One region of the Paeniglutamicibacter psychrophenolicus genome, then DNA from elsewhere that is predicted to be linked to it. Evidence: riboswitches for the same ligand, from Rfam matches in the RefSeq annotation. Region 1 holds a riboswitch; the other holds the start of a gene.
What was found. Region 1 has a riboswitch for S-adenosylmethionine ahead of JOF46_RS20700 (hypothetical protein). Riboswitches for the same ligand answer to the same signal wherever they lie in the genome.
Positions count from the first base shown of each region.

Region 2: it holds a riboswitch for S-adenosylmethionine, as region 1 does, so the genes downstream of both, JOF46_RS20005 (methylenetetrahydrofolate reductase) here and JOF46_RS20700 (hypothetical protein) in region 1, are expected to answer to the same signal.

Region 1 covers NZ_JAGIOE010000001.1:4,603,461-4,608,734, reverse strand. Annotated here, with positions in the region: gene JOF46_RS20720 (DUF3626 domain-containing protein) at 1-574, opposite strand, end outside; gene JOF46_RS20715 (pyridoxamine 5'-phosphate oxidase family protein) at 616-1,047, opposite strand; gene JOF46_RS20710 (App1 family protein phosphatidate phosphatase) at 1,176-2,258, shown strand; gene JOF46_RS20705 (acyl-CoA thioesterase) at 2,288-2,719, shown strand; gene JOF46_RS20700 (hypothetical protein) at 2,716-3,150, opposite strand; SAM riboswitch class IV at 3,165-3,287, opposite strand; gene JOF46_RS20695 (histidine phosphatase family protein) at 3,334-3,945, shown strand; gene JOF46_RS20690 (siderophore-interacting protein) at 4,079-4,927, shown strand.
Region 2 covers NZ_JAGIOE010000001.1:4,453,013-4,458,286, forward strand. Annotated here, with positions in the region: gene metE (5-methyltetrahydropteroyltriglutamate--homocysteine S-methyltransferase) at 1-2,101, opposite strand, end outside; gene JOF46_RS20005 (methylenetetrahydrofolate reductase) at 2,157-3,083, opposite strand; SAM riboswitch class I at 3,190-3,312, opposite strand; gene JOF46_RS20010 (helix-turn-helix transcriptional regulator) at 3,736-4,572, opposite strand; gene ilvD (dihydroxy-acid dehydratase) at 4,650-5,274, shown strand, end outside.

The DNA.
Region 1 (5,274 bases):
CGCGGTACGAGGGGTCCAGCACGATCGCCTCGACGTCCCTGCGCAATTCCAGCACCCCGTGGACGTGGGCCTCGATGTAGTCATCGAGTGGGTCCCTGGAAGGATTTATGCCCTTCGGCTCCGGAATCCCGAAGCGCCTCGCGGTCCCGAAATGCGTGGGGCCGAACACGCTGTCGGGAAAGCAAAAGGTGCTCCGCTGAAGCACTGCCGGGTTCAGGCGCAGGTAGCTTGAGCCGAATCGCGGGGAGCCGCCGAACCCGTCGCGCCGCAGGTCAAGGGACCAGTACTTGGGCCGGAGTGCAGCCTCGGCGTCGTCGTAGTGCCCGCCAAAGAGCCTGCTTTCCCACAGGTAGCGGTCCCCGCCGGGCACTGCCGTGAGCCCGCCGTTGCCGGTGCCGGTTTCGAATTGCGACCGGTAGATCCCCTCGCGGGCCAGGGACTCGATCACGGTGGTGTCCCCGAACGGTGCATCGGGATGGAAATGGATGGTGACACTGGCGTTTGGATCGATCTGTCCACCGCGGGACAGGGCGCGCACATGCGCCAGTGCGGCTTGTGCACGCGCATCGACCATGGTCGTTCCTCGGGTGTTTCCGGTCGGAAGGTGCCGTGGTGCTAGTCGCTCTCGGGCTGTGTGCCGAGGCGGAAGTGGCGACCCGAGATGTTGGCGACCTCGATCTTGACCCAGGCTTCCTTCATGGTGGGCGTCCACGGCGAGACCCCGGAGCTGCGTGCCTCCTCGATCTCCGCGGTGGTCTGCAGCTGGTGCGCGTGTCCGTGGACCACCACCGACCAGGCCTCGTCGGAGAGGATGCCGTCGGCCTCGAAGGCCACCGCATCGTGCACCGTCAGGGCCGCAAGCTTTTCGCCTGGAGCCGTGCGGATGTATATGGTCTTGCCCACCAGGCCGAAGTTCAGCGGGAAGATATCGACGGTGCCGCCCACCGCGGTGGCCAGGCGGCCGTGGGAGGTCCTCTCGAGCAAGCTCCAGGCCTGCTCTTCGGTCAGCACCAGCACGGGTTCATCTGCATCATGGTCAAACATCATGCCTTCATAATTCTACGAAACGTAGAAAAATACCAGAGTTGACAACGGCAAGTGAACTTTCCGGCAACGCGGCCCAATTCATCCTTTCGATCCACTCCCTGCCCCCGGCTCGTGAAAGACTGGGTTTCATGGTCAAGGAAACAGGAGCCGAACGCGCCCGGCACATTGCCGCACGCTTCGAGGACCGCGCCCTGGAACTGCGCGCAACACGGGCCCGCGAACGGGGCCTGGTGCCCACCGTCCTGCCCTACACCGGCTACGGGCTCTCGGACCCGGAAAACGGCTGGGTGCGCATCTTTGCGCGGCTGGTGCTGGCCAAGCCCGGCGCATTCGATGCGGGGCGCCACCGCGCCAAGGTCATCGCCGACGGGGTGCGTGGCTGGCGGAACTTCATCTCCCCGATCGTCCCGCACGGGCAGCTCGAGGTGCACATCAACGGCGAACGCTTTGCCGTGCAGGCCGACCGCGGGGGAGTGCTCGACGTCAGGGTCGCCGCCACGCTGGCACCGGGCTGGCACGAGATCACCTTGCACACCGATGGTTCCGCGGCCGTGGCCGCCCCGGTCATGATGGTCGACGCGGCCGCCGAATTCGGGATGCTCTCCGACGTGGACGACACCATCGTGGTCACCGCACTGCCGCGCCCGCTGCTGGCCGCCTGGAACTCCTTCGTCCTGTCCGAGCACGCCCGCCTCGCCACCCCGGGGATGCCGGTGATGATGGAGAAGCTGATGCGTGACAAGCCCGGCGCCCCCACCTTCTATCTGTCAACGGGAGCCTGGAACGTTGCCCAGACGCTCACCCGTTTCCTCTCGCGCAACCTCTACCCGCAGGGCCCGCTGCTGCTGACCGACTGGGGGCCCACCGACAGGGGCTGGTTCCGTTCGGGCATGCAGCACAAGGCCGACCAGCTGCGCCGCCTGGCCAATGAGTTCCCGAACCTGAAGTGGCTGTTGATCGGCGACGACGGCCAGCACGACCCCTACCTCTACGCCGAATTCGCCAGGCGCTACCCCGACCACGTCGCGGCGATCGTGATCCGCCAGCTGACCCCCTCGGAGGCCGTGCTGGCCGGCGGACGCAGCCAGGGGATCCTGAACTCCACTCCCGGGGTGCCGTGGGTGTACGAGTCCGACGGGGCACGCATCGCCGAAAAGCTTCAGGAGCTGGGCCTCATCAGCCCCGACGCCGAGCAGGGGCCGGGCAAGTGAACGAACCCAAGCTCCGCGTCGAGGTCCCCATGCGCTGGGGAGACATGGACGCGTACGGCCACATCAACAACGTGAACCTGGTCCGCATGATGGAAGAGGCGCGCATCGCCGGCTTCGGCGTGCCCGGCGGCACCGGCAAGCCCGGGATCGAGCCGCTGGTCGACCTGTTCTCCGCGGTCCCGGAAAACACCCAGATCCTGGTGGTCGAGCACCGGGTGCGCTACGTCAAGCCGCTGGATTACCGCAACGTCCCGGCGCACGTGGACCTGTGGATCAGCGCCATCAAGGCAGCAAGCTTCGACATCTGCTACGAATTCCACGATCCGGTCGACGGCGGGGTGTGCGTTCGTGCCGCCACGACCCTGGCTTTCTTTTCCGTCGAGACCCAGCGGCTGCTGCGGCTGTCGGCGGAAAACAAGGAAGCGATGGCCCGCTACGCGGCCGAGCCGATCTTCCGCTAGGAGCGCTGCAGCTCGGCCGTCAACGCGTCGAAGTCCCGGGCCAGGGCCTCGTCCCGCTCGAAGCTGCACGGCTCAAGCGGCTCGGTGCTGAAGGAAAAGTAACCCAGCCCGGCGCTGCGCCGCGGGTCCGCCGGAAGCGCGAGCGCGTTGTTGTGGAAATTCACCCGGCCCAGCGAGACGCCCTCGGGACGGGTCGGGGCGATGCGCAGCAGGTGCGCGATCACGGGAAGGTCATGGGCGAAGACCTGGTGGTGGGTCCCGCCGGCAAAGACGTGCAGCGTGAGCCCCTGGACGGGGGAGACCATGACCTCCACATCGGCCGGAGCCCACAGCGTGGGTCGGGCCATCAGGGACTTGACCGCCCGCGGATTGGTGCGGTGGCCGGGGTGGAAGGACGTACAGGATTCGGACGGGCATGACTGGTTGCGCAAGGGACGGCGCCTTTCGTGTGCTCTTGTCCCCGGGGCGGTTGCCGCCAAGGACCGCTTCGTCATCCGAACCACCCGTGAAGCATGGGGTTGGTGTACGCGCCTGGTCGGAGCCTAAAGCTGGCGCGCATCTCGTGAAGCTGGTTTCATCGTACCAAAACGGGGATGACGATTTAGGGTGATGGTATGAGACTGATCTTGATCCGCCACGGGCAGACCGCCTCGAACGTGGCGCAGGCACTGGACACCGCTGCCCCCGGGGCACCACTGGACGAGACCGGGATTGCGCAGGCCCAGGCGCTGGTGGAGCGGTTGGGCGCCGAGGGGCGGGACGTCGACGCGGTGTATTCCTCGACGTTGCTGCGGGCCAGGATGACGGCCGGTCCGCTGGCGCAAGCCCGCGGATTGGAAGTGGCCGAGCACGCCGGGCTTACCGAGATCTCCGCCGGGGAACTGGAAATGCGCACCGACCGCGACGCCCAACTGGCCTACCGCGACGTGTTCTTCCGCTGGCTCTCGGGCGACCTTTCGGCCAGGGTGCCCGGCGGCGAGGACGCCCGCACCGCACTGGATCGCTTCGACGCGGTCATCGAGGGGGCCAGAAATGCCGGGACCGGGAAGCTGGTGGTGGTCAGCCACGCGGCAATGCTGGTGACCTGGCTTGCCTCCCGGAGCGCCAACTTCGACTCTGCACTGCTTTCCCCCGTGCCGCTGGCCAACACCGGTGTGGTGACCCTGGAGGATGCGACGGGATCGAGCTGGAGGCTGCGCAGCTGGCAGGGCCAACACCTGGAGTAGCGGCAATTTTTCGTGGCCTTCGGTTGATTGCATGGGGCCTTGCGGCTCGGGTTCATGACGTTGGCATTGGCTAAGTGGGGGCTTGGTCGATTAGGCTAGGCTTATCTTCCCTAATCCACAAAGGCGGTAATTGGTGAGCATCCAGCGTTCGGCACGTCCGGTTCGGCCCCAGGTTGTCCTCGAGGTTTTGGCCACCGAGCAACTGTCCCGGCACATGATGCGCCTGACCTTCGGGGGTCCAGGATTCGTGAACTTCCAGGACAAGGCCGTCTCCGACCGCTACGTGAAGATCCTCTTCGCCAAGCCCGAGCTCGGCCTGGTGCCCCCGTACGACCTCGATGCCCTGCGTGAACAGCTGGCCCCTGAAGACTTCCCGGTCCGACGCACCTACACGCTGCGGCACGTGGACCTCGAAGCCCAAACCGTGCAGATCGACTTCGTGATCCACGGAGACCAGGGACTGGCCGGCCCGTGGGCGCAGAACGCCAAGATCGGCGACCAGATCTGCTTCGCCAGCCCCGGCGGCCTCTACACGCCGAACCCCGAATTCGACAGGCACCTGCTCATCGGCGACGAGACGGCGCTTCCGGCGATCTCCGCCGCCGTCGAAGACATGACCCCGGAGATGGTCGGGGACATCTACCTCGAGGTCGCAGGACCAGAGGACGAGGTCCAGCTGGATGTGCCGGCAGGGATCACCGTGCACTGGCTGCACCGCGGCGGCTACTTCACCCCGGAAAACACCAAGCTCGAGGAAGCCGTGCGCAACGCCGAGTGGCACGAAGGCACCCTCCAGGTCTTTGCCCACGGCGAGCGAGAGACCATGAAGTCGCTGCGTGCCTACCTCAACGGCGAACGCGGAGTGGATCGCCGGGCCATGTCGTTGTCCGCCTACTGGGCCTACGGCCGTGCCGAGGACGAATTCCAGGCCGAAAAGAAGTCGCCCATCGGACAGATCTTCCCCGAAGCGCTCAACGCCTGACATGGGCTTCGGGGCGGGTGGTCTCCCGCAGGTCTTCGCTGCGGCTCTGCCTCGACGAGTCATCGCCTGCTCGAAGCGGTAATGACTCGGGCGGGGTTCCTACGCCGAAGCAAGTTCAAGCTGAGGCCTCATGCCGTTGCGTTGCGCGAAGGCAGGTGCCCAAGAAGGCAAAGTTCGTTCACACGCTTGGCGCGCTTGGTAGCTGACTGTTGTCCAGACCCAGCCTGGTCTCGTCGTTGTTTTGGTGCCCGGTGACTTCAAATGGATCATGCGTGCGCACCTTCCACTGAACCGCAAAAGATCTAGCCGATTAAACAGCTAGACCCCCATATCCAACGTGCGTCGGG
Region 2 (5,274 bases), 150 kb from region 1:
TGACCTCCATGCGGGAACGGGCGGCCTCGATCGAGGTGACATCTGCATCCAGTGCGTCGATGGCCTCGATGATTTCGCCGAATTCCGAGTAGCACAGGTGGGTGTGGATCTGGGTGGCGTCCACCGCGCCGGCGGTGGCCAGACGGAAGGAGTCAACGCTCCAGCCCAGGTACTTGGGCTGGTCCGCGGCGCGCAGCGGCAGCAGCTCGCGCAGCGCCGGCTCGTCGACCTGGATGATGCCGATTCCTGCGGCCTGCAGGTCCGCGATCTCGTCGCGCAGCGCCAGGGCGACCTGGTTGGCGGAGATGGACAGTGGCTGGTCGTCGCGGATGAAGCTCCAGGCCAGGATGGTCACCGGTCCGGTGAGCATGCCCTTGAGCGGCTTGTTGGTCAACGAGGCGGCGTAGGAGATCCACGGGACGGTGAAGGCCGCCGGACGGGAGACATCTCCCCAGAGGATCGAGGGACGGGTGGCGCGCGATCCGTAGGACTGCACCCAGCCGTTCTCGGTCTCGGAGAAGCCGTCGAAGTTCTCGGCGAAGTACTGGACCATGTCGTTGCGCTCGGCCTCGCCGTGCACCAGCACGTCCAGGCCCAGCTTTTCCTGCAGCTCGACCACGCGGGTGATTTCCGCCTTGAGGAAGCCCTCGTAGCCGGCGTCGTCCAGGGTGCCGGCCTTGTGGGCGGCGCGGGCGGTGCGGACCTCGGTGGTCTGCGGGAAGGAACCGATGGTGGTGGTCGGCAGCGGCGGCAGCGCCAGGGCCGCCTCCTGTGCTTCCTTGCGGGTCTGCGCATCCGAGCGGGAGAAGTCGGCGGTGGTCAGGTTGGCCAGGCGCTCGCGCACCGCGGCGACGGTGGTCCCGGCGAAGCCGGCTCGGTGGGCGATGGCCGATTCGGCGGCCGAGAGCTCGGCGGCGATCGCCGATTCACCCTCGGAAAGGCCCTTGGCCAGGGTGATGACCTCGGCGACCTTCTGGTTGGCGAAGGCGAGCCATTCGGGAAGGTGGGCCGGAAGGTTGGCTTCCAGGGCGACATCGTGCGGGACGTGCTGCAGCGAGGTGGCGGTGCCCACGGCCAGGGCGCCGTTGGCCTTTTCGACCTCGGTGCGCAGGGACTTGAGGATGTCCAGCGAGGCGGAGAGGTTGTTGCGCCAGATGTTGCGCGAGTCCACGATTCCGGCCACCAGGGTGGAGCCGGCCAGCTCGCCGAGGAATTCGGCGGTCGGGAGGGCACCGCGGACCAGGTCGGCGTGCACGGCCTCGACACCGGCGCGGGCCAGCAGGCCCTGGGTGGCACCCGGGCGGGTCGGTTCCCCGGCGGTGCCGTAGCCGAAGGTGACCAGCAGTGCCGGTCGTTCGGTGGCGGCTGCGAGCTTGGTGTAGACGGTCTCGGCGAGTGCGCCGGGAACTGCCAGCTCGGCGCCACGGTCGGTGACCAGGCCCGGCTCGTCCAGCTGCACCCACGGTGCTCCGGCGGCGGCGAGCTCGGCGAGGATCTGTGCGTAGGCTGCCACGACCTCATCGATGCGGGTCAGCGGGTCGAAGCCGGCGGCTGCGCCGTCCTCGGCCTTGGCCAGCAGCAGGTAGCTGATCGGGCCGACCAGGGTGGGGCGGATGGTGGTGCCGTTGGCGGCGTGCGCCTTGAAGTTTTCGACAAGCACCGTGGCGTTGGCCTTGATCGGGGTGGTTTCGCCGATTTCCGGGACCAGGTAGTGGTAGTTGGTGTCGAACCACTTGGTCATTTCCAGCGGGGCGCGGGATTCGTCGCCGCGGGCCAGGATGAAGGAGGCGGCGGTGTCGATGGCGCCGTTGGCATCGGCCAGGTCGGCAAAGCGGGTGGGCAGGGCCGAGAGCGCGAGCGTGGCGTCCAGGACCTGGTCGTAGTAGGCGAAGTCGCCGGGCAGCGAGGCGTCGTCGGGCTTCAGGCCCAGGGCGGCAAGCTTGGAAAGGTTGGCCTTCTGCAACTGCAGGGCAGCGGCGTGCAGCGTGGCCTCGTCGGTCTTCCGGGCCCAGTGGGCCTCAAGGGCCTTCTTCAGTTCGCGGTTCGGCCCGATGCGCGGGTAGCCGAGGACGGATGCGGCGGGGAAGGTTGGCTTCGACATGGTGGATCTCCTTGGTGTTGTTGACGTTTTTTGAAAGTTGGGAAGAAGGTGTGGGTCAGACCGCTGCGCGGGTGGCCCAGGAGTTGGTGAGGGTGGCGCGGGTCCGCGGCAGCTCGAGCTGCTCGATCACGTCGAGCGAGCCGCGGTGGTCGTTGAAGGTGTAGAGGTGCACGCCCGGCGCCCCGTCGTCGAAGGCCCGGCGGGCCAGGTTCACGGCTGCGTCCACGCCGATGCGGTGGCGTTCGCCCTCCGAGCTTGCGGTTTCCAGGGCGTGGGCCAGGATCGGGTCCGGTGCCACCCCGGTCATCTTGGCCAGGCGGTTCAAACGTGGCAGCGAGTTCAGCGGGATGACCCCGGGGATCACCGGGATGGTGACCCCGGCCCGGCGGGATGACTCCACGAGGTTGGTGTACTCCTCGGGCTGGAAGTACACCTGGGTGATGGCGTAGTTGGCCCCGGAACGTTCCTTGGCCAGCAGCACCTCCACGTCGTGCTCGAAGGACGGGGATTCGGGGTGCTGGATGGGGTAGGCGGCAACGCCCACGCCCAGCCGCCCGCCGGCCAGTGCTGCAGAGTGGTCGGCCTCCACCTCGCGGATCAGTTCGATCAGGTAGCGGGCGAAGGGGAATTCCCCGCGCCATTCCTGCGGGTCGGTGGGCAAATCCCCGCGTAGTGCCAGCACGCCGCGGACCCCGAGGGAGATGAAGTGGCGAATCAGGTTCTGCAGCGATTCGCGGCTCTCCCCCACGCAGGTCAGGTGGGCCAGCGGACGCAGCCGGGTGTTTTGGATGAGGTGCTCGATCAGTTCCAGGGACGCGTTGCGGCGGGCCGGGGACCCCGAGTAGGTCACCGACACGTAGTCGGGATCCGTGGTTTCCAGTGCGGCGATGGTGTTGAAAACACCCTCGGAGGCATCGCGGTTCACCGGCGGGTACAGCTCGTAGGACAGTGACGGCGGTGCTGTTGTCGGTGCAATGCTCATTGAAATTACTCCTCGTCGACACGAGGGAGGCATCAAGGTTCGCCACAAAAGCCCCAGGCACCCGTCAACGGGTTTCCTGCGGCGATGTGAGAGAACGCTGAAAGCGGCTCCATCGCTTCTGGCCTTAGCACCCTCGCCGACGGAAAGTCCCCGCAAAGGGGGAAAATCCATCGGATGATGGTTGCTGCGGCGTCAACGAGCCAGATCTCTCAGCCGCTCTTGATGGTTGATGTATCCATCTTGGGCCAGCCGAAACCACGGATGCAAGGGGTCTGCCGGCCAAGCTGTCACGAACGGTTAAAACACTTCACATGACCGAGCGGCGTCATTTTCGATCGCCACCCGGGGTCACATTGTTACGGGAGGCAATCGGACTGCTTCCCTTGGCCTGCAAGGATTCGGGACTCGGATGTGACGACCAGGAGTTTTCCATGAAGCTTCCGTGACGTCCCGCGGCGCTGCCTGCCGGAACGCTGCCGGGGCCCCGGGCGGCGGCACATGGCCGCGGGCATGCCGCAATTGGGTGCGCGCCAGCCGCCGGCTTCCTCCTGCCGGAGGCGACCGAACCATGGCCGGCGGCGGGAAGCTTGGGGCAATCCCCGACACGGGTGCCCGGCGATTGGGCTGGTGGTTCGGCTTGGCCCGGGCAGCGTCAGGCGGTTTCGTCCGCCAGGAGCTTGCGGATCCGCTCCGCGGTCGGGGTGCCGGGCACCGGCACGTACATCACCAGGTGCAGTTCCGGGGCGTCCGAGGGCACCAGCCGGTGCTGCTCGAAGACCAGCTCACCGGCAACCGGATGCATGAACACGCGCTGCCGGGAGGCAAAGCGCTCCACGCCGCGGTCGGCCCAGAGCTTGGCGAATTGCCCGCTGGCTTCGCCCAGGCGCTTCAGCAGTGTCGTGTGGGCGGCCGATCCGAGGCGGGCGCCGGCCTCGGCACGGAACTCGGCGACAAAGTGCCGCGAGGTTTCTTCCCAGTCGGGCAGCATCTGGCGCAGGTGCGGGTCGGTGAAAATCAGCCAGAGCAGGTTCCGGTCCTCCGGGTCCACCGCGGCTATGCGCGTGTAGAGGCCCGCGTAGGCCCGGTTCCAGCCGGCGATGCCCCAATCGGGGGCGACGGCGAACGCCGGGAAGTCAAAGGCGTCGAGCAGCCGCTGCAGGTGGTCCGGGGCCTGCTCGATGGCCATGACCTCGGCGGAGGGGACGGGCGTGTATCCGCCCATGGCCAGCAGGTACGCCGTTTCGGCCGCGGTCAGGGTGAGCACGCGGGCGATGGATTCGAGCACCTGGCGGGAGGCGTTGATGTCCCGCCCCTGTTCAAGCCAGGTGTACCAGGTGACGCTGACTGCGGCGAAGGCCGCGATCTCCTCCCGGCGCAGTCCCAGCGTGCGGTTGCGCCCGATCGGCGGCAGCCCCAGTTCCGCACGGACGAGGTTGCCGCGCCTGTCCCGCAGGAACTGCCCCAGCTCCCGCCTGCGTTCAACACTCATGACCATAAATCTATCACTGCCACTACTAGTATTAGGAGCGTCTTCCGCCGCGTGGACGGTGCTGGTTGACTTGGATCATGCCTGAATTACGTTCACGAACAGTCACCCACGGCCGCAACATGGTCGGAGCACGCGCGCTGCTCCGAGCCGCCGGCGTCAAGGGCTCCGACTTCGGAAAGCCGATCATCGCCGTTGCGAACAGCTTCACCGAATTCGTCCCCGGACACACCCACCTCCAGCCGGTGGGCCGCATCGTCTCGGACGCCATCATCGAGGCCGGGGGAATCCCGCGCGAGTTCAACACCATCGCCGTGGACGACGGGATCGCCATGGGCCACAGCGGCATGCTCTACTCGCTGCCCTCGCGCGATCTGATCGCCGACTCGGTCGAGTACATGGTCAACGCGCACTGCGCCGATGCACTGATCTGCATCTCCAACTGCGACAAGATCACCCCCGGCATGATGATGGCCGCCATGCGCCTGAACATCCCCACCGTCTTTGTCTCCGGCGGCCCCATGGAAGGCGGCACCGCGATCCTGGTGGACGGCACCGTGCGCAAGCGCCTGAACCTGATCTCCGCCATTGCCGATGCCGTGAACGATGCGGTCTCCGACGAGGACCTGTTGAGCGTCGAGGAAGCAGCCTGCCCCACCTGCGGTTCCTGCTCCGGCATGTTCACCGCGAACTCGATGAACTGCC